DNA from 2 places in the Rahnella sp. GSA61A genome. Region 1 is predicted to be linked to the other one. Evidence: predicted binding sites of a transcription regulator. Region 1 holds the regulator's gene; the other holds the start of a gene.

Region 1 (12,037 bases):
ACCGAAAGCGCATTATGTTACCCGTATCGCGGGTGGACGTGGTGCAGTACGCGAACTGTGTGATTTGATTCTGCTGGCGCAGGGTAAGCTGGAGGACGCCAAAGGGCTGTCGATATGAGTAAAGCAAAACTTTGGATTATTCTGGCGCTGACTGCCATCGTTCTGGTGCTGATTGGCTGGTCATTATCTGACAACAGCGATGATGTTCCGCAAGCGGTCAATGATCAGGATCCGACTTACCAGACGTCCCACACCGTTACGATGGTGTATGACCCGATGGGCAGCCTGACGTATAAACTGGTTTCAGACCAGGTAAAATATTACACCGCTGATCAGGTGTCATGGTTTACCAATCCAGTCGCGACCATGTATGACAAGAACAAAGTAGCCACCTGGGTATTGCGTTCTGATAAAGCGAAACTGACTCAGGATAAAATGCTCTATCTTTATGGGCATGTGCAGGCAGACAGCCTGACACCTGAGACATCACAGCTGCAAAGAATCAAAACGGACAATGCACGGGTTAACCTGACGACACAGGACGTTGCCTCAGACGATGAAGTGACGTTGTATGGTACAGGTTTTACATCTAACGGCATGAAAATGCGTGGTAATCTGCGTGACAAAACAGCAGAGCTGATCGAAAAGGTAACGACCTCTTATGAAATTCAAAGCAAAAAATAAAATCCGTGATCTCCTGATCGTCAGCTCATTGTTAGCCGTCAGCGTTCCGGCATTTGCCTTAAAAGACGATACAACGAAACCGATCACCATTGATTCAGCAAACCAGGCGCTCGACGTCAATACCAATACCGCGACCTTTACCGGCAATGTGGTCGTCAATCAGGGTACGATCCAGGTTAAAGCCGACAAAGTGGTCGTCATCCGCCCGCAGGGGGTTTCCGGTAAAGAAGTGGTAGAAGGTTACGGCAACCCGGTGACGTTCTACCAGATGCAGGATAACGGTAAGCCGATTAAAGGCCATGCACAGAAAGTCCGCTACGAAGTGGAAAATGACCTCGTCACGCTGACCGGCAACGCTTACCTTGAGCAACTGGACAGCAATGTGAAAGGCGACCGTATTACCTATCTGGTACAGAAACAGCAAATGGAAGCCTTTAGTGATAAAGGTAACCGTGTGACGACCGTTCTGGTACCTTCGCAGCTGCAACAAAAAACGCCTGCAGCGGGCGGCCAGCCGACCAAAAAGAGTAACTGATATTTTATGGCTAAATTAATCGCAGAGAATCTGGCAAAGGCATACAAAGGCCGTAAGGTCGTTGAAGATGTCAGTCTGATGGTCAACTCGGGTGAAATCGTCGGGTTATTAGGGCCAAACGGTGCGGGTAAAACCACCACCTTTTACATGGTCGTGGGCATCGTCCAGCGCGATGCGGGCCGCATTATCGTTGATGATGAAGACATCAGCCTGCTGCCGCTGCATACCCGCGCCCGTCGCGGTATTGGCTATCTTCCGCAGGAAGCCTCCATTTTCCGTCGTCTGAGCGTATTTGATAACCTGATGGCGGTGCTGCAGATCCGTGACGATCTGACCAAAGAACAGCGTAATGACCGCGCTAATGAATTAATGGAAGAGTTCCATATTTCTCATTTGCGCGATAACCTCGGTCAGTCACTGTCTGGTGGTGAACGCCGTCGTGTTGAAATTGCCCGTGCACTGGCAGCGAACCCTAAATTCATCCTGCTGGATGAACCGTTCGCCGGGGTTGACCCGATTTCCGTTATCGACATCAAAAAAATCATTGAGCATTTACGTGACAGCGGCCTCGGCGTACTGATCACTGACCATAACGTTCGCGAAACACTCGACGTTTGTGAACGCGCGTATATCGTCAGTCAGGGGAAATTGATCGCCCACGGCACGCCAGCCGACATTCTTGCTGATGAACAAGTTAAACGTGTTTATCTTGGTGAAGAATTCCGTCTGTGATCTGTGCCGCCGGAACCGTGCCTGTTTCAACCTACACTGAAACAGGCCGTCTCTGACAGAAGTGTTGCCGTTTTCACTCATCAACGGAATTAAGCCAAGATATGAAGCAAGGTTTGCAACTCAGACTCAGCCAACAACTGGCAATGACTCCTCAGTTACAACAGGCCATCCGCTTGTTGCAACTATCCACGCTTGAGCTCCAGCAGGAGATCCAACTCGCGCTGGAGAGCAACCCTCTGTTGGAACAAACCGACCTTCATGAAGAAATCGACTCGGTAGAAACCACCGACAGCGAAGGGTTAGACACCCGCGAGGCACTCGAGCAGAAAGACATGCCGGAAGAGTTGCCGCTGGACGCCACCTGGGATGAGATTTACACCGCAGGCACGCCGTCAGGCACCGGCAATGATTACAGCGACGATGAGCTACCGATTTACCAGGGCGAAACCACGCAGACACTTCAGGATTACCTGATGTGGCAGGTCGAGCTGACGCCGTTCTCTGATACCGATGCCGCGATTGCCACCTCAATCGTCGATGCAGTGGATGACACCGGTTACCTGACCGTCTCCCTTGACGACATTCTCGAAAGCGTCGGTGATGAAAATGTCACCATGGACGAAGTCGAAGCCGTACTTAAGCGCGTTCAGCGTTTTGATCCGGTGGGTGTGGCCGCCCGTGACCTGCGCGACTGCCTGCTGATCCAGCTTTCTCAATATGCGACTGACACGCCTTTCATCACTGAAGCCCGTCTTATCATCAGCGAACATCTCGATTTGCTGGCGAACCATGATTTCCGCGCACTTATGCGATCAACCCGGTTAAAAGAAGATACACTGAAAGGAGCGATGCTCCTGATCCAGTCTCTTGATCCGCGTCCGGGCCAGTCTATCAACACCGGCGAATCCGAATACGTGATCCCGGATGTGCTGGTGCGTAAAGTGTCAGGTGTCTGGGCGGTAGAACTCAATTCCGACAGCATTCCGCGTCTGAAGATTAACCAGCAGTACGCCGCGATGGGGAATTCCGCACGCAGCGACAGCGACGGGCAATTTATCCGCAGCAATCTGCAGGAAGCCAAGTGGTTAATCAAAAGCCTGGAAAGCCGTAACGACACGCTGTTGAAAGTGACGCGCTGCATCGTTGAGCAGCAGCAGGCGTTCTTTGAACTGGGTGAAGAATTTATGAAACCTATGGTGCTGGCAGATATTGCCAGTGCCGTGGAAATGCACGAATCGACGATTTCACGTGTGACGACGCAGAAGTTCCTGCACAGCCCGCGTGGCATTTTCGAACTGAAGTATTTCTTCTCCAGCCATGTCAGTACAGACAGCGGTGGCGAGGCATCGTCAACCGCGATCCGGGCGCTGGTGAAGAAATTAATCGCAGCGGAGAATCCTGTAAAACCGCTCAGTGACAGTAAGTTAGCGACCCTGCTTTCCGATCAGGGAATTATGGTTGCGCGTCGGACTGTCGCCAAATACCGAGAGTCTTTGTCCATCCCGCCCTCAAACCAACGTAAACAGTTAGTTTGACCTCAACAGAGAAGGAAGACATTATGCAGCTCAACATTACCGGACATCACATTGAGATCACGGATCCCCTGAGAGAATTCATCACGTCGAAGCTGGCTAAGCTTGAGCAGTATTTCGACAGGATTAATCAGGTGTATGTGGTGTTGAGCGTGGAAAAGGTGCAGAAAGTAGCGGAAGCCACTTTGCATGTGAACGGAGGCGAATTACATGCCACCTCGGAACATCAGGATATGTACGCAGCGATTGACGGACTGGTTGATAAACTGGCCCGACAGTTGAATAAACATAAAGACAAACTGAAACAGCACTGACATTCATGTAGCCAACCCTGTGCTACAAACCTTCGGGCATCGGCTTGTGACCTTCGGGAAACGAGCCGATATAGCTTTAAGGGTGAAACAGCGCAAAAGTGAAAGATGACATGATTAACGATACTGCAATGCAATTAACGTCGGTGCTTAATGCCGAATGCACCAAAAGCGGCGTTCATTGCGCCAGCAAAAAACGCGCACTGGAAATCATCAGTGAGCTGGCCGCCAAACAATTAAATTTGTCGCCGCAGGTGATTTTTGACGCCATTTTGACCCGTGAACGTATGGGGAGCACCGGGATCGGTGCCGGGATCGCCATCCCGCACGGTAAGCTGGAAGAAGACACTTTACGTGCCGTCGGCGTATTCATTCAGCTTGAACAACCGATTGCTTTTGACGCCATCGATAATCAGCCGGTAGATTTGCTTTTTGCCTTGCTGGTACCGGCAGATCAATGTAAAACCCATTTACATACATTATCTTTAGTCGCTAAGAAATTAGCTGATAAAACAGTGTGTCGCCGTCTGCGTGGCGCGCAAAGTGACGAAGAACTGTTCCAGATAATGACTGAAAACGAATAAATTGCTGATTCCCGGTACAGTGCCGGGAAAATGAATTCTGCACACTGAATGCCAGGGGAGTGACACCATGGTGCTGATGATTGTCAGCGGCCGTTCCGGTTCCGGGAAGTCGGTTGCCCTACGGGCACTAGAAGACATGGGTTTTTACTGCGTGGATAACCTGCCGGTGGTGTTATTGCCGCAGCTTGCCCAGACCCTTGTTGAACGTAATACGTCAGCGGCCGTCAGCATTGACGTCCGTAACATGCCGGAAACACCGGAAGTTTATGAGTATGCGATGTCACAACTGCCGGAGAGCTTCTCACCGCAGTTGTTATTCCTTGATGCCGACCGCAATACTCTGATCCGCCGCTACAGCGACACCCGTCGACTGCACCCGCTTTCCAGCAAAAATCTGTCCCTCGAAAGTGCCATTGATGAAGAAGCCGATCTGCTCGAACCACTGCGTTCGTCTGCGGATCTGATCATCGACACCTCCGAAATGTCCGTGCATGAACTGGCAGAAATGCTGCGTACCCGTCTGCTGGGTAAACGCGAGCGCGAACTGACGATGGTGTTCGAATCCTTCGGTTTCAAACACGGCATTCCGATTGATGCGGATTACGTTTTCGATGTGCGTTTTCTGCCAAACCCGCACTGGGATCCGAAACTGCGTCCGATGACAGGCCTTGATAAGCCGGTCGCGGCGTTTCTTGACCGTCATACTGAAGTGCACAACTTTATTTACCAGACCCGCAGCTACCTCGAACAATGGCTGCCGATGCTGGAAACGAACAACCGCAGCTATCTGACCGTCGCCATTGGCTGTACCGGCGGTAAACACCGTTCGGTCTATATCGCAGAGCAACTGGCCGACTATTTCCGTTCCCGCGGGAAAAATGTGCAATCCCGCCATCGCACGCTGGAAAAACGCAAATCATGACGGTGAAACAAACGGTAGAAATCAAAAACCGGTTGGGTATGCATGCCCGCCCGGCAATGAAGTTGTTTGAACTGGTGCAGAGCTTTGAATCAGAAGTGATGCTGCGCAACGACACGGGCATTGAAGCGGAAGCCAGCAGTGTCATCGCGCTGCTGATGCTCGATTCCCCGAAAGGTCAGAAAATCGAAATCGAAGCCACCGGCCCCGATGAAGAACAGGCATTGACGGCAGTGGTAAATCTGATTAATTCAGGTTTTGATGAAGACTGATAATTAACGCACTCTTTGAGCCGTATTAAATGCGGCTTAAACAGTCGATTGCAATGGCCTTGAAACTCTCAAAGTTTTCGCTGCTCAGCAAACGGCTCATTGAGCGTTCCCGCACAAACGTCACGAACAAATCGTAAATCGCCATCGCCTCTTCATAATCTGCCTTGCTGATTGCCAGCAGGAAAATCACGTGTGCGGTCTCCCCTTCTCCCCACGCAATGCCCTGCGGAGAGAGCAACGTTATCACCACGGTTTTCTTCGCCAGCAGCCCCAGCGAGTGCGGCAGCGCAATCCCTTCCCCCAGCATGGTCGAGACAATTTCCTCGCGCTCAACCACCGACGGATAAAACGCCTGATCGACGTAGCCTTCGGCTTCCAGCTGAGAGCACACATGGCGGAATAACTCCGCCTGCGTCATCGGTTCATCGATGATCATGAAGTGTTTTTCGTCGAAGAATTTTTCCAGCATATAAGGCCGGGTGCGATCAACCAGTACCAGCTTGCCAAGCTGCTCCATCTGGTATTCGGTCGGGAATGGCGACAGCACCACCACCGGTTTATTCTTCTCGCTGATGCGGGCGTTGGAGATGATGAAATCTTCGTCGATGTGTTCCAGTTGTTCGTAATCCCGCAACGTCACAACCTGTTTCATCACCAGCTGCGGATATTTGCGGCTAATCTGCGCCTGAATCATACGGATGGTCGAATTGCCGGTGTCGCATACCAGCATCACCTGCGGATGTCGCTGATAACCGATGTTGTAATGCCGCTCCAGCCCGACGCCGATATGCAGCACAAGAAACCCAATCTCGTTTTCACTCAGGGTGTACGGCGTGTATTTCCCCCAGCTCGACACCGCCGCCAGCGTGACGTCATACGCCATCGGGTAATGCTGTTTGATGTTGTTCAGCAGCGGGTTGGGGATATTAATCTGGTATTTCACCCGCGTAATCATGGTTTTGATATGCGTCAGCAGATCAGCGCGCAGCTGTTTATCACCTTGTAAATCATAACTATAGTGCGAATTGATATACGACAGGATGTAATCGACCAGCGATTCGTCATCGTCAGCATTAATGTCCGTTGGCAGGATTTGCTGCACGCGACGCGCGGCGATATTCACCCGCAGATAAGCTTCTTCAGAGGCCGGAATTTCCTTGCCCACCAGACTTTTCAGCTCCGCAGCCAGCCGCACAGAAACGTGTTTGACCGCCGGGTCACCGTCTTCAGCATCAAAATCAGTCAGCGGATAACCGCCGGCAATGCGTTTAATGGCCACCGCGCAATAGAGAATCAGATATTGTTCACCTTCGTCGGTCAGTTGAATAGAAGACTGCGTCAGAAGCTGATGCATAAAGCGCGTCAGCGGCACCAGCGCTTCCGACTCCAGACTTTCCGCCTTCAGCAGCGGATTGGCCTGTTCTTCGGCATCGAGCTGGAACAACAAGTCGGTCAGGCAGGCGCGGATTGCCAGCTCCGCACCAAACAGCTTCATGCCGTAGCGCGGCTTGGTTTCAATATTCAGATGATAGCGGGCCAGATGCTCCCTTACCTCAGCCATATCATTTTGCAGGGTTCCCCGGCTGACAAACCATTCATCAGCCAGATCTTCCAGCTTTAATGAAAAAGCTGAGGTCAAAAAGCGGATCAGCAGCGTCTTCACCCGCTCTGCGGCCGTACGCGGCGTCGGATTCGGTTTACGTTGTGTCGATTGCTGCAACGACGAGAACAGGCTCTGATCATCAACGCGCAGCTGATACCCGCTGCCACGGTTGTGTACGAAGGTCGCGCCATAGTCCGCGATGATTTCATTAAGCGCAGTGATATCCGCACGGACCGTCCGCGTCGACACCGACAGGCGTTTTGCCAGTTCATCCTGAGGCAGCGTTTCGGTTTGCAGCGCATCAAACAGTTGCGCCAGACGTTGATTGGGAAATCTCACCATTGTTCTTCCATATTATTCCGGCTACGGCGCGATCACCCTTTACAACGAACTGCCGACTGCCACAGAGTCATCGATAAACGCAGTTTGCCGTTTTCGGCAAATACCTTGAATCAGGTGATGTTATCGCTTCGTTGATTGATTGCGTAAATATATTTGCCATCCGGTAACAACATCAGTGTGCCCGGACGGCTTACCGCGCAGGAAAGGTCAGAACCTTCAGCCCACCAGCTTTTTGACGCTGACCAGCAGGGTTTTCACATCGTCAGGACGTGTGTTACCAGTGGCGCTGTCGATAATCGAGCTGTAGATATGCGGGATGATTTTAGTGACGCCCGCCGCCAGCGCGATTTCCATAATCGGCTCGAAGTTTTCTAAATCGATACCGCCGGTCGGCTCCAGCCAGAAATCCTGTTCCGCACAGGCACGGGCCACGGCAGCGAATTCATCACGGGTTTTCAGGCCACCCATCGGGAAATATTTCACCGAGCTGCCGCCCATATCTTTCAGCAGCGCAATGGCGGTTTCCACCGGCACTATGGCGTCCGCAGAAGCAGAACTCAGCGGTCCGGTATTGATCTTCACAAAGCCGGGTTTACCGGTGGGTGAAATCAGACCGTTGACCACGCTGTCGTTTTGCCCAAGCATTCCACGGCTGGTACCGACGCCGGTAAAGACCTGATTGACGTGCTGCGGCTGAACCTGCGCTGAAATCTGGCTGACCATCAGAGACTGACGCGGATCGCCCGCGCCTAAACCGACAGACAACGCGTTTTCAATCAATGCGGCATACTCTTTCATGTCCGCCACCGCACTCGCGACGTCTGGATAATTTTTGGAAAGCACACCGACCAGTACATGACCTTCTGCCGCTTCATAGATATCACGGGCATTGTCTTTCGAGCCCGCCAGCACATTCAGGCACACGCGGTCACGATAGAAATTTGGGGTCAGCTTCATGCTTTGTCTCCGCTGAAAAGTTGTTTAAAACGTTGTGCGACGATGGTGAGCTGCGGCGGCGTCACGCTGCGCACATCGACTTCGATCTTGCCTTCGTTGGCGCGGTAGCCACGGAAATAAATCGCGATATCGCCGTTTTTCATGGCGTCCACAATGGCTTTGGTTTTCCAGCCCAGTACCGCTTCATCGAAAGTGATTTCCGTACGGGCGATATCACGTCCGGCGCTGTCCCAGACCACGCGTCCGGTAACACCGCTGATTTCATTCAGGCTGGCGATAAATGGCGTCATCTTGTCGACCATTTCCTGCCCGGTGGTTTTCGGCAAGGTGAGATAGCTTTCGATGGCCTGCGTCAGGCCAAGAATGCCTTCTTTGCCGACTTTCATCGCACGACCAATCCCGCCCGATTGCAGTTTTACCCATTCGACATACTGTTTTTTGCCGAGCACCAGCCCGCTGGTCGGCCCTTCGATGGCCTTCGCGCCACTGTAAATCACCAGATCCGCACCCATCTCGTAATAACAGGTCAGATCTTCTTCCGCGGCGGCATCGACGATCAGCGGCACATTGTGCTTACGCGCCACTTCAGCGGCTTCCGCGACCGACAAAATGCTTTTCTGCACTGAGTGGTGCGATTTTATGTACATGATTGCAGCGGTACGCGGGGTGATGCAGGCCGCGAGTTGTGCGGCAGAACATTCGTTGGCATAACCGGCTTCTACCACCTTGCCACCGCCCATCGTCACCATCGTCGCGACCGGTGCACCGAAATTCACGTTATGGCCTTTTGGCAGAACGATATCGTGCGGGATTTCCAGTGGCGCGGCGTGCAGGTTTTCCAGCAGCCAGGCGTCATCTTTGACGATCACCGCCGCCACAGATTGCGCGATCCCGGCAGAAGCGCAGGAAACCACCACCGCGTTTTCGACGTTTAGCAGTTTCGCGATGTAAGCGCCGGTTTTGTTCACCAGATCTTTCATCTCAAAGTAATGATTCAGACCGGTATTCACCACTGCTGCGACTTCTTCACGCGGCGTGGAAACGCCCAGCGCTGTCATACGACCGGAAGCATTAATGACTTGTTTTAACTGGTACTTTTCATACAGCGATTGTTCAGAAGACATGAGCAGATTTCCCTTCTTCGGTTAACAGAGTGACGCCCGCGACCACAGCGGCCAGAGGCACCAGCAAACTTTCGCCCTTCACGGACTGTCCTTCGGAATCGATAAACACCTGCGGCGCCTGACGGCGTTCGAACAGGGTCAGATCGGCGTCGGCACCGATTTGCAGACGACCTTTGGCAGGAAGACGCAGCGCATCAGCGGCATGCGATGTAACGCAATCAATCACCTGCGGCAATGTCATGCCGACGCTGAAGAATTTCGACATCACGGTCGCCAGGCTGTGCACCGGCCCGTTGAGGCGATTGCGGCAATAAATATCGGAGCTGATGGTGTGCGGCAAAATGCCCTGCTTAATGGCCAGCTCTGCCACTTCAAAGCTGAAACTCGCGGTGCCGTGACCGACATCCAGCAGCACGCCACGGCTGAGCGCCCGCTTAACGGAATCACGCAGCACGCCATCCGGCGAGAGAATGCGGTTCGGCTTGCCGTTATAGCAGTGGGTAATGATGTCGCCAGAGGTCAGTAAATCTGCGATTTCGTCGAGGTTCGGCGGGTTATTACCGATATGCACCATCAGGGGCAGGTCATCGTTTTCCTGCTGAATTTCTTTGGCGCGCACCAGTGGCTTAATGCCGTTCTGGCCGACCACACTGCTGCTCATGCGCGCTTTGATGCCAATGATAAAACCGGGATTTCGCGCGATGGCGTCACGCACGCCGACCTTGTCGATCTGGGTCATATCCGCCAGTTCGTTCTGCGTGACAATGCCGGTGCGGGCGATATTGAGAAACGCGTAGACGTTGGTTTTCGCCTCACGGGTAATCTGATAGAAATCGTCGACATCATTCGCGCCGGTACTGCCCGCATCGGCCACGGTGGTGACACCGCAGGCCACACCAATCAGATCGGCTTCGTCATGATAAATCGGCGATTTGGGGTAACAGTGAACATGGGAGTCGATCCATCCCGCGCTGGCGTAAACCTTGCCCTGAAGATCGAGAGTCTGGCGGGCGGTGGCACCGCAGGGCAACGTGCCAATGGCGGCGAATTTGCCGTCGCGAATTGCAATATCAGTCAGGCTGCCGTCTGCGCGTAATGCCTGCCGGATGATTAAGTCATACATACGACGTTCTCCATAATCTCGGGCATCAGGAGTGTTCCTGACGCCCGTTTACTTCAGCTTTTCTTCTGTACTACTGCGTTCTTACAGTGAAACCGGGAAGACAGCGCCCAGCACCATTGCGCCGAGAATGGCACCACCGGTAATCGGTTTTTGCCACAGATAGAAACCCAATGCGCCAATCAGCGAGCCCAGACCGATAGGAATCGATGCCGCCATCGCCGACAGGATAATCAACGGCCCGAGGAAGCGGCCGGAGGCATTACCCGCGCCCATCATCACGTCAGCGCCGTAGGTAGAATTGCTCTGATTGATGGTGAATTTACGTGCCAGAATGATGATGTAACCGACGGCTAACCCGAGGAGCAGGCCGGTTACCAGCGAGGCCGCGAAGTTCGCCACCGGGAAGATAATCCCCGCGCCGAGCAACAGTGCCGGGACGCCCAGGCCAATACCGGTCTGGATCGCACCGCCGATATCGAGAATACCGACCAGCGAACCTTCGATGATGCGGGCAAACAGAAAGCTGGCACCGAAGGCCGCCACCGCGCCATACACGCCTGTATCCATGCCGGAACGCAGCATTGATACAAACGCCACTTCGTTAAACGCACCGATGCCGTACAGGTAATACATGTGTGTCCCGGCGAAAACACCGGAAGACAGCAGTCCGACAAAAATCGGGAACGACCACTCGGCGTACCAGAAACCACGTTTGGCTTGTTCTTCCATTGTCATGTTCCTCTTACTTGCCGCTGAGTGAATTGTGAATGCCGTTCAGCCATGTCGGGACGTCCAGCATGAATGACTGCAACAGTTTGACGTCGAAGCCACGGAAGAAACCGCTGAGGACGAACAGCGCGATAATCGCCGCCATCATCACTTTGGTGACGTGGTTCCAGCCGCTTTCTTCGACGCCTTTACCGATCAGGATACCCAGCACCAGACCCGGTACGGCGTTACCCATGATCATCTGCGCCAGACCACCAAAAATAGTGGCCCAGAAACCGGAACGACGTCCTGCATCGATCGCCGCCAGCCAGAAAATCACCGGCATCACGGTGTTCACCAACAGGTTGGCCGCAGGCACCAGCACTTTGATTGCCGTGACCTGCAACGCCGCAGGCACCGCAGACGCAGTAGTGTTGAGGAAGGCGACCACAATCATGCCGATGATGCCGCCTGCAATCGCCATCTTGCGCGGGTCATGCAGGGTTTCAGCCACATTGCGGTTTTTAAACATCAGGGCAGCGGTTGCCCAGTGGGGAATGATGCGGTGGTCAACGTCCTGGGTGAAAGAACCTGCCGCCACGGAAGAAGCC
Region 2 (12,037 bases), on a different contig from region 1:
GGATTATTCTTTACCGGTTCCTGCGCGATACGATCCGCAGGCGTCAGGCCACTTTTCAGCGCCCAGTCGGTGTTCACAATCGCAGCATCCAGATCCGGCACGGAGCGGCCGATAATGCCGGAATCCAGCTCTTTAATGGTGACGTGGCGCGGGTTCTCAGTGATATCCGCCGTAGTGGCGAAAATACCGGCGCCCGGTTTGAGTTTGATCACGCCAGATTGCTGAAGCAGGATCAGCCCGCGCGCTTCGTTCGCCGGGTCATTCGGCACGCCAATCACCGCCCCTTCTTTCAGCTGGTCGGCAGATTTTACTTTTTTAGAGTACAACCCGATTGGCCACACAGCGGTATCACCCACGCGCACGATGTTGTAGTGATTCACTTTGATCTGGTTATCGAGGAAAGGCTGATGCTGGAAGGCATTGGCATCCACTTCGCCGTTTTGCAGGGCTTCATTTGGCTGGTTGTAATCGTTGAAAATCACCGGTTTTACCGTCAGACCTTTTGCTGCGGCCTGTCTGACCACTTCACGCCAGACATCTTCGTCCTCCCCGCTGATAATTCCGACCTTAACCGTGGTTTTATCGGCGGCCTGTGCCGCACTCAGCGGCGCCAGCACGCTGCCGGAAATGATCACTGCCGAGGTCGCGGCCAGTAAAACAGCACGGTGAATACGGGTCTTTGTTTTGTTGAATGTCTTGCGCATACGCTATCCCCAAAAGTGTGATGAGATGCCTGCTTCGGGCTGTGTTTCCGTGCAGGAATTTGGCGAGTATACCCATCGGCTTATTTCTTTATAATATTGTTTTAATGATAGTTATTCTTGAAATGAATAACCGAAATGGGATAGTAAAGCGATAAAAATGCTAAGTGTTTTTTCAATTGCCATTTCCCCAATTTGCTTCCAATAAAAAACCCGCCGGAGCGGGTTTTTAGCGTTTAGGGCAAACAGCGGATTAAGACTGCGGATCCACCGGCTGAACTTCAAGAGAAACCATGCCGATGCCCAGTTTACGAGGCTGGAAGCCGCCGCTGGTGCCTTCAGTGGGTTCGGTCGGTTCCGGCGGCGTGATGACGATACTTTGCTCCGCTCCCGGATTGGTGAACTGTACTTTCACGATACCGTCTTTATCGCCGAAGGTGACAAACTGCTCCTGATCCCCGACACGGACGGAAACCGGCTTATCGATGTTATTGCCGTAAGCCCGTGCGCGGATCACCACATCAAAGGTGGCGGGCAGCGGTTTAACGTAATCAATTTTCACCGACGGTGCCAGATTGGCATCTGACCAGCGTCCCCAGTTTTCAACGGCTGAAACACCGGTAATCGCTTTTACCTGCTCCGGCAATCCCGGCACCATAAAAGCGATGGCTTTCGACTGATAAGTGGTGGCGGAATCATCAATGTTCAGCGTCTTCAGGGTTTGCTGATAAATCGCATTGCTGCCCGAGGTGTCTTTCACGAAGTCCACTTTACCTTTGAAGGTATCACCGGTGATCTGCACGATCGTCGGCTTCGCCCCGAGGTTCCCCGATGCAACGCACAGGCCGGTATTGAGCGACAACTCTGGTGCCCAGACGCGTCCCATTTCGTAGCATTTATCAACCCAGACAAAGTTATCGCTGGTCGCCAGTCCGGCCAGTTGTTTTTTCAGCGGCGTGGACAGATAGACATCAAACATCGGCTCAATTTTGTCTGCCGTGACCTTCAGAATAAACGGCGTTTTGATGGTCATGCCGGAGAAGGTGAAAGTGCTGTCTTTGGTATTCACCGCATAGTCTTTGATGCTGTTCGGGAAGCCCCACTGTTTGATGACCGCCGGTTTCCAGGCATTCACTTTGTCATCAATATTGAGGAACTGCGCAGTCATCGATGTCGCAGAAACACCGCTGCGTCCAAGACCGATGTAGTTGTCGCCGCCCATCATATCCAGTACGGTCGCGCCATTATCCAGGGTGCTGCGTTTCGCACCGTTCAGCTCCCCTGCCGGATGACGCCCGTCGAGTACGAAGAACAGGTCTTTACGGTTCTGTTTGGTCAGAATGTTGTAAGCCGTGTTGTTCATCGCCAGATGATCGGAAGACACCACAATGATGGTGTTATCGAAATAACCGGACTTTTTAATCTTATCGATAAATGCGGCAATCAGTTCCTGACTGCAGGACACGGCGCTCAGAGACTGGTTGGCTTTACCGTTCACTTTATATTCCTTGCGGGTACAGCCGCGGGAAATAAAGCCGTCAGGATGATGCGTATCAACGGTCAGCGTGAACAGTGAGAACGGCTTACCTTCCTGACTCAGCGTCACGAATTTTTTGTACACCTCATCCAGCAAGGTGTCGTCATACCAGCCCCAGTCATTTTTATAAGACGGGTCCGCGACAGTCGGACGCAATTCGTTGTAACCATAAAGATGGTCGAAACCATGGGATTTCAGGAAGGTCCCTTTGCCTGCGAAAGCCAGTTCAGCGCCCTGATAGAAATAGTTGGTATAACCTGCACCTTTGAGCACATCGCCAAGACAGACGTTTTCAGGGTAGAAAGTCGCCAGTGCACTGGAGGCATTACCATCAAACGGCGCAAACAGCGGGATCCCACACTGAGAAGCCACCATACCTGCGATGGTATAGCCAGTGCCCGGCAACTGTTTGGTGTTTGTGAAATCGGTACTCTGCGCTTTATGGCGGTTTAATTCGGTGGTCAGGCCGGGGAAGACTTTGTCATCAAAATACGTGCGTTCCAGACTCTCGCCGTAGATATAAACCAGGTTAGGCTTTTTCGCGCCTTTAATGGCTTTTTCGGGCACTTTGTAATAGGTACTAAAATCTGCACCGCTGCCTGAGATTTGCGTTTTGACCAGACGCGAGATGTTCTGGAATGCCTGTGTGGAACCGACAGAAAAGACCGCCAGCACCACGGCCAGCGCACTGTAGACCGCGCTGCTGTTTTTGGCACGACGCTGCTTCAGCCCCCACGCCAGCAAAGCGAATACGCTGACAAGCCCTGCCAGTAAACCGATAAATGGCAGGATATATTTATTGAGCCCCGCCCCTTTCAGGCTACTGGTGACGGTATATAACACCGCGTCCGTGATGCCTTCACCGGTGAAATAATTGCTGCCGATCAGGATGACGTTAAGAATGACGTAAAGCCCGAGGAAAAACAGCACCAGTGAAAACCAGACACGGCTGGCCGACGCCCGCGTGACGTAGAGAAAAATAGAAGAAAGAAATAATACGAAGGAAATTATCTCAGAAGCCATTTCAGCACCCTGTCTGATTTAAACAATAAACTCTACGACCCATTTCTGCTGTTTTACGAGCAGCGCCGACGGTTCAACTCATCGAGCGAATGACCCGTTTGTCATTCACTTACTTCATCCCTGAGACAGGAAAATTCATGCCAAAAACGGATAGCGCTATATAGCCTGTTGATCCTGGTGGGTCAACGCCTTAACACGGCTTCAGGCCACTGATGTGCCCAAAAAAACTGACGTTTTACAAATTCATGACAGCTAATTCCGCATGATACCTCAGAAAATTAACTTTCCGGTCACCTTTCTGTAAGAATTGCATGATAGCGGAATACTGTGGGCGAAATGTGGAGGCAGGTTGAAAATGCGGAAAAAAGTTGGCGGGAAGGCCCGCAATACGGGGTATCGCGGGCATTGAAGATGAAAAATCAGATTCCTCCGAGATAAGCTTTCCGCACCTCCTGATTATGTAAAAGTTCTTCGCCTGAACCGCTAAGCCGAATTTGTCCGTTGACCATCACATAACCCCGGTCAGAAAGCCTGAGCGCATGATGCGCATTTTGCTCCACCAGAAAGATAGTCATGCCGTTTTTTGCCAGTTCGCGCAAGGTCTGGAAAATCTGTTTAACGATAATAGGCGCCAGCCCAAGACTCGGTTCATCGAGCAGTAACAGCTTCGGGCGACTCATCAGCGCACGGGCAATCGCCAGCATTTGCTGTTCACCACCGGACATGGTCATCGCCCGCTGTTTACGGCGTTCCTTCAGGCGCGGGAATAACTCAAACATGGTGTGCAGATCTTCTGCCGCGTGTTTATTCCCGACGGGAATGGTGCCCATCAGCAGGTTTTCTTCCACGGTCATATCCGGAAAAACACGTCGCCCTTCCGGCGATTGCGCTATGCCAGCCGAAGCCACAAAGTGTGTCGATTTGCGGCTGATATCTTCCCCGCGAAACAGGATCTGCCCGCTCTGTATACGTGGCTGGCCGAATATCGACATCAGCAGCGTTGATTTCCCGGCACCGTTGGCACCAATCAACGCCACCGTTTCCCCCTCACTGACCTGCAATGAGACCTGCTGTAATGCCTGAATCGCCCCGTAATACACATTCACATCACGAAATTCCAGCATCGCGTCGCTCATAAGCTGACCTCGTCGTCTTCATCAGCACCCAGATACGCGGCAATGACTTTCTCATCGTTCTGAATAGCCTGCGGTATTCCTTCGGCAATCACGTCGCCGTGGTCGAGCACGATAATGTGGTCGGAAATGTCCATCACCATGCCCATATCATGTTCGATCAGCAGCACGGTGATGTCGTGATGATCGCGCAGGAAGCGGATAATTTTGCTCAGCGTACGTGTTTCAACCGGATTCAGACCGGCTGCCGGTTCGTCCAGGCAAATCATTTCCGGCGCGGTACACATCGCTCGGGCGATTTCCAGCCGGCGCTGCTGACCGTAAGACATTTCCCCTGCCAGCCGGTTGGCACAATCCACCAGTTCCACCACTTCCAGCCAGTAAAATGCGCGGTCCAGCGCCTGATTTTCCGCACGGCGATAACCCGGCGTATTGAGCACACCGGCAATCAGGTTGCGGTTGGTTTGCATGTGCTGAGCGACCAGCAGATTTTCAACCACCGACATTTCACGAAACAGCCGGATATTCTGAAAGGTACGCGCCAGCCCGGCGCGGTTAACCAGGTGTGTACCGCCGAACATTTTGTAGAAAATACGTTTGCCCAGTTGCGCTGGTTTTATCCAGTCATCAGGCTGAAATTTCTGCCCGAGCACCTGGATTACATTGGTCGTCCGGCGGCGCGTATTGAGCAAAATATTGCCGCCGGACGCTTTATAAAAACCTGTCAGGCAATTAAATACCGTGGTTTTTCCTGCGCCGTTCGGGCCGATCAGCGCGGTAATCGATCCGCGTTTCACCGCAAGATTCACATCGTTCAGCGCCTTAATGCCGCCGAAATGCATGCGCAAATGCTCGACACTCAGGATGTTGTTATCCGCTAACGCTTCGCTCATGGCTCGACTCCTTTACGCACGGCAAACCCGCTGCGGCTGATGCGGATCAACCCGCGTGGCCGCCAGATCATCATCACCACCATTAAAACGCCGAACAGCAATACGCGATATTCGGCAAAGCTGCGCAACAGTTCCGGCGCGACGGTCAGCACAAATGCCGCCAGCACCACGCCGATGGTTGAGCCCATACCGCCCAAAACCACAATAGCGAGAATCAGTGCAGATTCGAAAAAGGTGAAAGACGTCGGATTAACGAAGCCCTGATACGTGGCGAAAAACACGCCAGCAATTCCGGCCGTGGAAGCCCCGAGGGTAAAGGCAGACAGCTTGACCAGCACATGATTCAGCCCCATCGCGCGGCAGGCAATCTCATCCTCACGCAGCGCTTCCCACGCGCGGCCAATCGGCATGCGGGTCAGCCGGTGTTTGATAAACAGCACCAGCAACACCACCAGAACCAGCACGGCATAGATGAAGATAAATTTCATATTCGGGTTATAGGTCAGATGGAAAAACTCGTGGAACGGCACGCCGCCCTCTTTCGCCCGCCGGCCAAATTCCAGCCCGAAAAAGGTGGGCGGAGGCGCGGAAACACCGTTCGGACCGCCGGTAAACGACAACCAGTTGGTCAGCACCAGCCGGATGATTTCACCGAAACCTAACGTCACGATCGCCAGATAGTCGCCGTGCATACGCAGCACCGGGAAACCCAGCAACGCACCCGCCAGCGCGGCCATCACCGCCGCCAGCGGCAGCATCGACCAGAAGCCGAGGTCGAGATACTGATACCCCAGCGCCAGCCCGTAAGCCCCGATGGCGTAAAACGCCACATACCCCAGATCGAGCAAACCGGCCAGTCCGACCACGATATTCAGCCCGAGGCCGAGCAGCACATAAATCAGTCCCAGAATGGCGACCGTCAGAATGTATTTGGTGGCGACGAACGGGAAGAAAATGGCCAGCACAATCAGCAGCGGAATAACCCAGCGCAGATGACTTTTATAATCCGGCGACCGGACATAGACGCCCGCGCTGTCGGATTCGAAACGCGCACGCATTTTCTGCCCGGCTGTGGTTTCTAAAAATGCACTGAGCAGGAAGCGGCCCGTCATCACCGCAGCAATGATCCAGACCAGCCTCTGGCTATGAAAGTTAAAACTGTAACCATCGAGCACCACGCCGACCACCGGCCCGAAAATAATCAGCGCCACCAGCCCGGCAAAAATGGCATCCAGCAGACAGCGTTTAAATGAAAATCCGCTGTTCACAGCAGTTTGTGACATCATTTTATTTCCCTCACACTTTCGTCACGACCGGACGGCCCAGCAGGCCCTGAGGGCGGAAAATGAGGATCACCACCAGCAATCCAAAGGAGAACACATCTTTGTAATCAGAATTCACCATGCCCGAGAACTGCGCTTCGGCAATCCCCAGGATCAGCCCGCCCAGCATCGCGCCGGGTAATGAACCAATGCCGCCGAGTACCGCCGCGGTAAAAGCTTTGATGCCGATGATGAAACCGGCGTAGAAATCAAACGTGCCGTAGTTCATGGTCACCAGAACCCCGGCCAGTCCGGCCATCGCTGCGCCAATCATGAAGACCAGCGAGATAATGCGGTCAGTGTTAATACCCAAAATGGAAGCCATTTTTCTGTCCTGCTGCACCGCACGACACATACGACCAAGTTTGGTATTACTGATAATCCACGATAAAACCAGCATGCCAGCCAGCGACGCCACCAGAATGAAAATTTTGGTGTAGGTCATCTGGACAAAACTTTCGCCGATATGAAAACGGAATGCGCCATCCAGCATGGTCGGAATGCCCTGCTGTCGCGGCCCCTGACTGATTTGCGCGTAATTTTGTAAGATAAGTGACATGCCGATAGCAGAAATCAGCGGTGCAAGACGGGTCGAATTACGCAGCGGCTTATAGGCAATGCGTTCAATCGCCCAGCCATACACGCCGGTGACCACGATGGTGAACACCAGCGTGCCCAGTATCAGTAGCGGAAAAGAGTGAAGCCCGAAGAAGGAAAGCAGCGCCAGCGCGATGGCACAGAGGTAAGCCGAAATCATATACACTTCGCCGTGCGCAAAGTTGATCATGCCGATAATGCCGTAAACCATGGTGTAGCCGATGGCAATGAGACCGTAGACAGCACCGAGCGTAATGCCATTAAACAGTTGTTGCAGGAAGAATGAATCCATAAATACGCAGTCTCTTTTTGTGACCGCGCCTGGCTAAGGGCGCATTCATTAAAGCTAATAAAGCGTTATCGTTGCAGCCAGTTTGGACCCGGCCAGCGCACAAGAGCCGGAGCGTACATTAAGTACGTGAGCCAGTTCTTTCATAAAGAGTGAGCACTGCCCGGGTTCAAAATGGCAAATAAGAGTGCTTTATTCCTTAACTTCCTGATATTTGCCTTTGTCGTCCCATTTATAAACCACGTAATCAGAGACTTTCAGGTCGCCTTTACTGTCCCAGGCTTTTTTGCCCATGACGGTATCGACGCTGTTGGCTTTAAGCCAGGCGCTGGCTTTGGCGGAATCACTGCCGCCGGTGGCTTTGAAGGCGGCGGCGATCGCCTGCACGGAGGCATAGGAGTAAAGGGTGTAGCCTTCCGGCTCGAACTTGCTGGCGCGGAATTTATCGATAACGACTTTGCCTTCCGGGATCAGACGCGGGTCTTTGCCGAAGGTCATCAGAATCCCGTTGGTATATTGCGGGCCGCCTGCGGCGGTGACCATTTCTTCGTTGACGATACAGTCGCCGGAGAAGAACGTGGCCTGCACGCCCTGCTCACGCATCTGGCGTACCAGCGGACCGGCTTCAGGATGGCAACCGCCGAAGAACACCACGTCCGGTTTCTGCGCACTGATTTTGGTGACCAGCGCGTTGAAGTCTTTTTCGCCGCGCGATAACCCTTCATACATCACTTCTTTCACGCCACGCTTGTTAAGCGCCGCTTTGGTGGCATCCGCCAGCCCCTGCCCGTAAGTGTCCTTGTCGTGGATGATGACCACTTTTTTGGCTTTCAGCTTGTCGATGATGTAATCACTGGCAACCTGCCCCTGCTGGTCGTCACGTCCGCACATGCGGAACATATCACTCATGCCGCGTTCGGTGATTTGCGGGTTAGTGGATCCCGGCGTGATGGCGATAATGCCGGCATCGTTGTACACCTCAGATGCGGGCATGGTAGAAGATGAACAAAAATGCCCGACCACCGCCTGCACTTTATCCTGATCCACAAGACGGTTAGCGACCGCAACGGCCTGTTTCGGTTCGCAGGCATCATCGCCCTGCACCAGTTTGATTTTCTCGCCGTTGATTCCGCCAGCGGCATTAATGTCTTCAGCGGCCTGGGTGGCACCATGCCAGTACTGATCGCCATAGGTGGCATTCGGGCCGGTGAACGGGCCAGCGACGCCAATCACGATATCCGCACGCGCGGTAAACGCAGTGACCAGACAGCCTGCCAGCAACAAAGAAAGAGGACTTTTAATAAATTTCATCGACATCATCATGATCCTTAGGACAGAGTTTATGCAAAACGGGTTATGGAAAACGCATGTAGCAAAAACACCAACACGAAGTCGTAATCAGAAAATCTGAAATTTAACGCTTAAGCCTTAAGACTGAGGGTTTCCCGCTTATCTCCGGGGGTGAAAACATCAAAGGTAAAAAAACATAAGCAAAATATCTGCCATTGTTACTCAACCTCTGAGAATGTGACGGGTTATGTGAGTATAGATAGCGACGGGAGAGCGTTACGGGCAACTGACAGAAACAACGACGGGATCACATCGCACCGCGCTGGTGCACAAGCACGGTTTTGCACGCACCCTTACGCCGGGTGACATTTTTATTCTTTGCTTCTTGCGGCGGGTTGTTTTGTAATATGGGCAGATGATTGCAACGGGAAACTACTGAACAATGAAGAAATTATCCTGCCTGACGGCTGTGGTTCTGGCTCTGTCGTTAACTGGCTGCGCCAGCGATTATGTGATTAACACCAAATCCGGCGACCAGTTTTTCGCCCACGGCGAACCGGACCGTGACCGCAATACCGGCATGACCAGCTACACCGACATGAATGGCGATTATCATCTGATGAACACCAATGATATTGCGGGCATTGTGAAGAAGTAGGGTTACGGATGGGAATTGCATTTATCTCAAAACCTGGCCGATGACACACATGGTCGGCTTAACAAAACAGTCATGCTATGTGGTGCACAAACGGCACGCAATATCACGACTGTTTTGAGAATCAGATTACTCAGTAATAAAACGTGAAACAGACGCAGCAAGATTTTGTGCCTGATCTCGCAGCGCATTGGCGGCAGCAGAAGACTCTTCCACCAGGGCCGCATTTTGTTGAGTCACGCTGTCCATTTCCACTATTGCCTGCCCTACCTGAGATATTCCCCTGTTCTGTTCATCCGATGCCTGAGTAATTTCATTCAGTATTTCGGTAACATTAGCCACTTTGGTCACAATGTCATGCATGGTAGTCCCCGCCTGTTCTACCAGATCTGACCCTGCATTAATTCGCTCTACCGATTCACCAATTAAACCTTCTATTTCTTTTGCAGCCTGAGCGCTTCTCTGCGCAAGGCTTCTCACTTCGCTTGCCACAACAGCAAATCCCCGCCCCTGTTCGCCAGCACGCGCCGCTTCAACAGCCGCATTGAGAGCCAGAATATTGGTCTGAAAAGCGATGCTATTAATTACCGTCGTAATCTCAGCAATTTTTGCTGAGCTTGCAGTAATTTCATTCATAGTTTTCACCACATGAGAGACGAGTTGCCCGCCTTTATTCGCCGTTTCTGAAGTACTGCCCGCCAGGCGGCTAGTATGATGAATATTGTCCACGTTCTGTTTAACCGTCGCAGTTAACTGCTCCATGCTGGCTGCCGTTTCTTCAAGCGCAGCAGCCTGTTCCTCAGTGCGTGCGGATAAATCATTATTACCTGCCGCAATTTCTGCGGAGGCATGGCTCACCTGCGTCACACCGGTACGAATATCCCCGATGATACGGCGGAGATCGGTGTTCATCTCATCTACAGCTTGCATCAGTTCTCCCAGCTCATCACGACGCGTGGTATTGAGATGGGCTCTTAAATCACCGCGCGCTATCTGTCTGGCGACGTCAAGCGTGTCAGCCAGAGGCTTCACAATTTGGCGGGAAATAATCAGTGCAATGCCAATACTTAATAAGACTGCTGCTACCAGGAGTGAAGTCATCCATATAACTGCATTTCTGATATCGTCATGCGCCGCGCTCAGCTCCGATTCAAATATATTGTCACTCAGGGTGGTCAGCTTGCCGCCTGCTTTCGCAAGCAACTGAGTCGCTTCCTGCTCAGCAATATAGGATTGGAGGTAGTTTCCGGCACTCGCCTTTTTGGCCGAGACCGAGCGTTCAATTTCTTCAAGTATGCTGACATCAGCCGGATTTAACTGGGATTTGACGGCATTCATTTGCTGAATCGATTCATCCATAAAACCTGTTAAAGCCTGAAGGGATTCCTCAGTATTCTCAAACTGGAGGAGTTTTACACGTGTCGCCACCCCATCAATGTGTCTGACGATATCCCCTAACGCGATCGCGGTGACAGCACGTGCGGGATCTCGTGCATAGGACTGAGCCAGACTGTTAATCTCAGATTCTTCGCGTGTCAGCACAAAACTACTGACAACAAGATCACGTTGTTGGGTCTCGCGGACCGTTTGAGCACGCTTGTCACGATACGTCTTCATGACCTCTGACATTTCATTAAGCATCTTCAGGTGCTCTGTATCCCAACGAAGCAACCTGAGACTTTCAATTTTTTTATCAACCTGCTGTAAGTTCACCTCATTCATTGTGATGTATTTTTCATCGTGCGTTTTCACATATTCCAGTCTTTCAGCTTTCGCCATAGCAAACTGGTCAGTTATCACTTTAAGCTGGCTTATTTTCTCAGCTCGAATGGAAATATCATTCAGATTTTTAATACCACATAAAGCAACTGCAATGCTCAGCAATAAGATAAGTCCGAAACCTAATGCTAATTTTTTCCCGACCTTTAGATTTTCAAAATATGACATAAATATTTTCATAGCGCATGGCTCTCCATTATTTTTATAAATACAATTGTATGTGAAGCACATGGGGTATCGGCAGGCTATAAAAATTAGTTAATAAAAAACTCAGTTTATTAAGTTACAAAAGTCAGTAATTTAACCGCTATAAAACCTTATTCTTTGTATGAATACTTTTTTATTAATTACACCCTATTAATGGTGAGGTAATTCTCTATAAAAAAGCATTATTTTAATTTTCTGCCACTCTTAAATATTAAAGACGTTATCTGAACATACATCGCGCAGTATCAGCTTCCGACGCGAGGACATAAAAAAACCGGGCGGAAGCCCGGTTTTGGTTTGCAGCGAGAACAAAAATTACAGCCCGTTTTCGGCAATATCCATCGCGAAGTAAGTCAGGATAATATCTGCGCCAGCACGTTTAATCGCGCCCAGGCTTTCACGTACGACAGCACGCTCATCAATAGCACCTGCTTGTGCAGCGAATTTGATCATCGCGTATTCACCGCTGACCTGATACGCCGCCAGTGGCAGACGGGAGGCTTCGCGGATATCGCGGATCACGTCCAGATACGCACCGGCCGGTTTCACCATCAGCGCATCGGCGCCTTCCTGCTCGTCCAGCAACGATTCACGCACGGCTTCGCGGCGGT

What was found. Region 1 encodes sigma-54, which starts transcription at its own class of promoters, with help from an activator protein. Its sites were predicted from a motif close to GTTGGCACANNTTTCGCTNT; they were not measured.
Region 2: a site for sigma-54 is predicted at 8,983-9,002, ahead of LC431_RS19190 (branched-chain amino acid ABC transporter substrate-binding protein). Genes of this name have one in related genera too.

Annotation. Positions count from the first base shown of each region.
Region 1 is NZ_JAHXYO010000014.1:78,030-90,066, forward strand. It holds gene kdsC (3-deoxy-manno-octulosonate-8-phosphatase KdsC) at 1-118, shown strand, start outside; gene lptC (LPS export ABC transporter periplasmic protein LptC) at 115-684, shown strand; gene lptA (lipopolysaccharide ABC transporter substrate-binding protein LptA) at 662-1,219, shown strand; gene lptB (LPS export ABC transporter ATP-binding protein) at 1,226-1,951, shown strand; gene rpoN (RNA polymerase factor sigma-54) at 2,053-3,486, shown strand; gene hpf (ribosome hibernation promoting factor) at 3,510-3,797, shown strand; gene ptsN (PTS IIA-like nitrogen regulatory protein PtsN) at 3,896-4,378, shown strand; gene rapZ (RNase adapter RapZ) at 4,446-5,300, shown strand; gene npr (PTS phosphocarrier protein NPr) at 5,297-5,569, shown strand; gene LC431_RS17615 (transcription antiterminator) at 5,595-7,514, opposite strand; gene LC431_RS17620 (KDGP aldolase family protein) at 7,731-8,471, opposite strand; gene LC431_RS17625 (DgaE family pyridoxal phosphate-dependent ammonia lyase) at 8,468-9,595, opposite strand; gene LC431_RS17630 (amidohydrolase/deacetylase family metallohydrolase) at 9,585-10,718, opposite strand; gene LC431_RS17635 (DUF4310 family protein) at 10,800-11,447, opposite strand; gene LC431_RS17640 (DUF4311 domain-containing protein) at 11,461-12,037, opposite strand, start outside.
Region 2 is NZ_JAHXYO010000017.1:6,005-18,041, reverse strand. It holds gene LC431_RS19220 (MetQ/NlpA family ABC transporter substrate-binding protein) at 1-704, opposite strand, end outside; gene opgB (phosphatidylglycerol--membrane-oligosaccharide glycerophosphotransferase) at 955-3,261, opposite strand; gene LC431_RS19210 (ABC transporter ATP-binding protein) at 3,681-4,397, opposite strand; gene LC431_RS19205 (ABC transporter ATP-binding protein) at 4,394-5,287, opposite strand; gene livM (high-affinity branched-chain amino acid ABC transporter permease LivM) at 5,284-6,570, opposite strand; gene LC431_RS19195 (branched-chain amino acid ABC transporter permease) at 6,584-7,498, opposite strand; gene LC431_RS19190 (branched-chain amino acid ABC transporter substrate-binding protein) at 7,688-8,812, opposite strand; gene LC431_RS19185 (YgdI/YgdR family lipoprotein) at 9,228-9,443, shown strand; gene LC431_RS19180 (methyl-accepting chemotaxis protein) at 9,570-11,399, opposite strand; gene hemB (porphobilinogen synthase) at 11,742-12,037, opposite strand, start outside.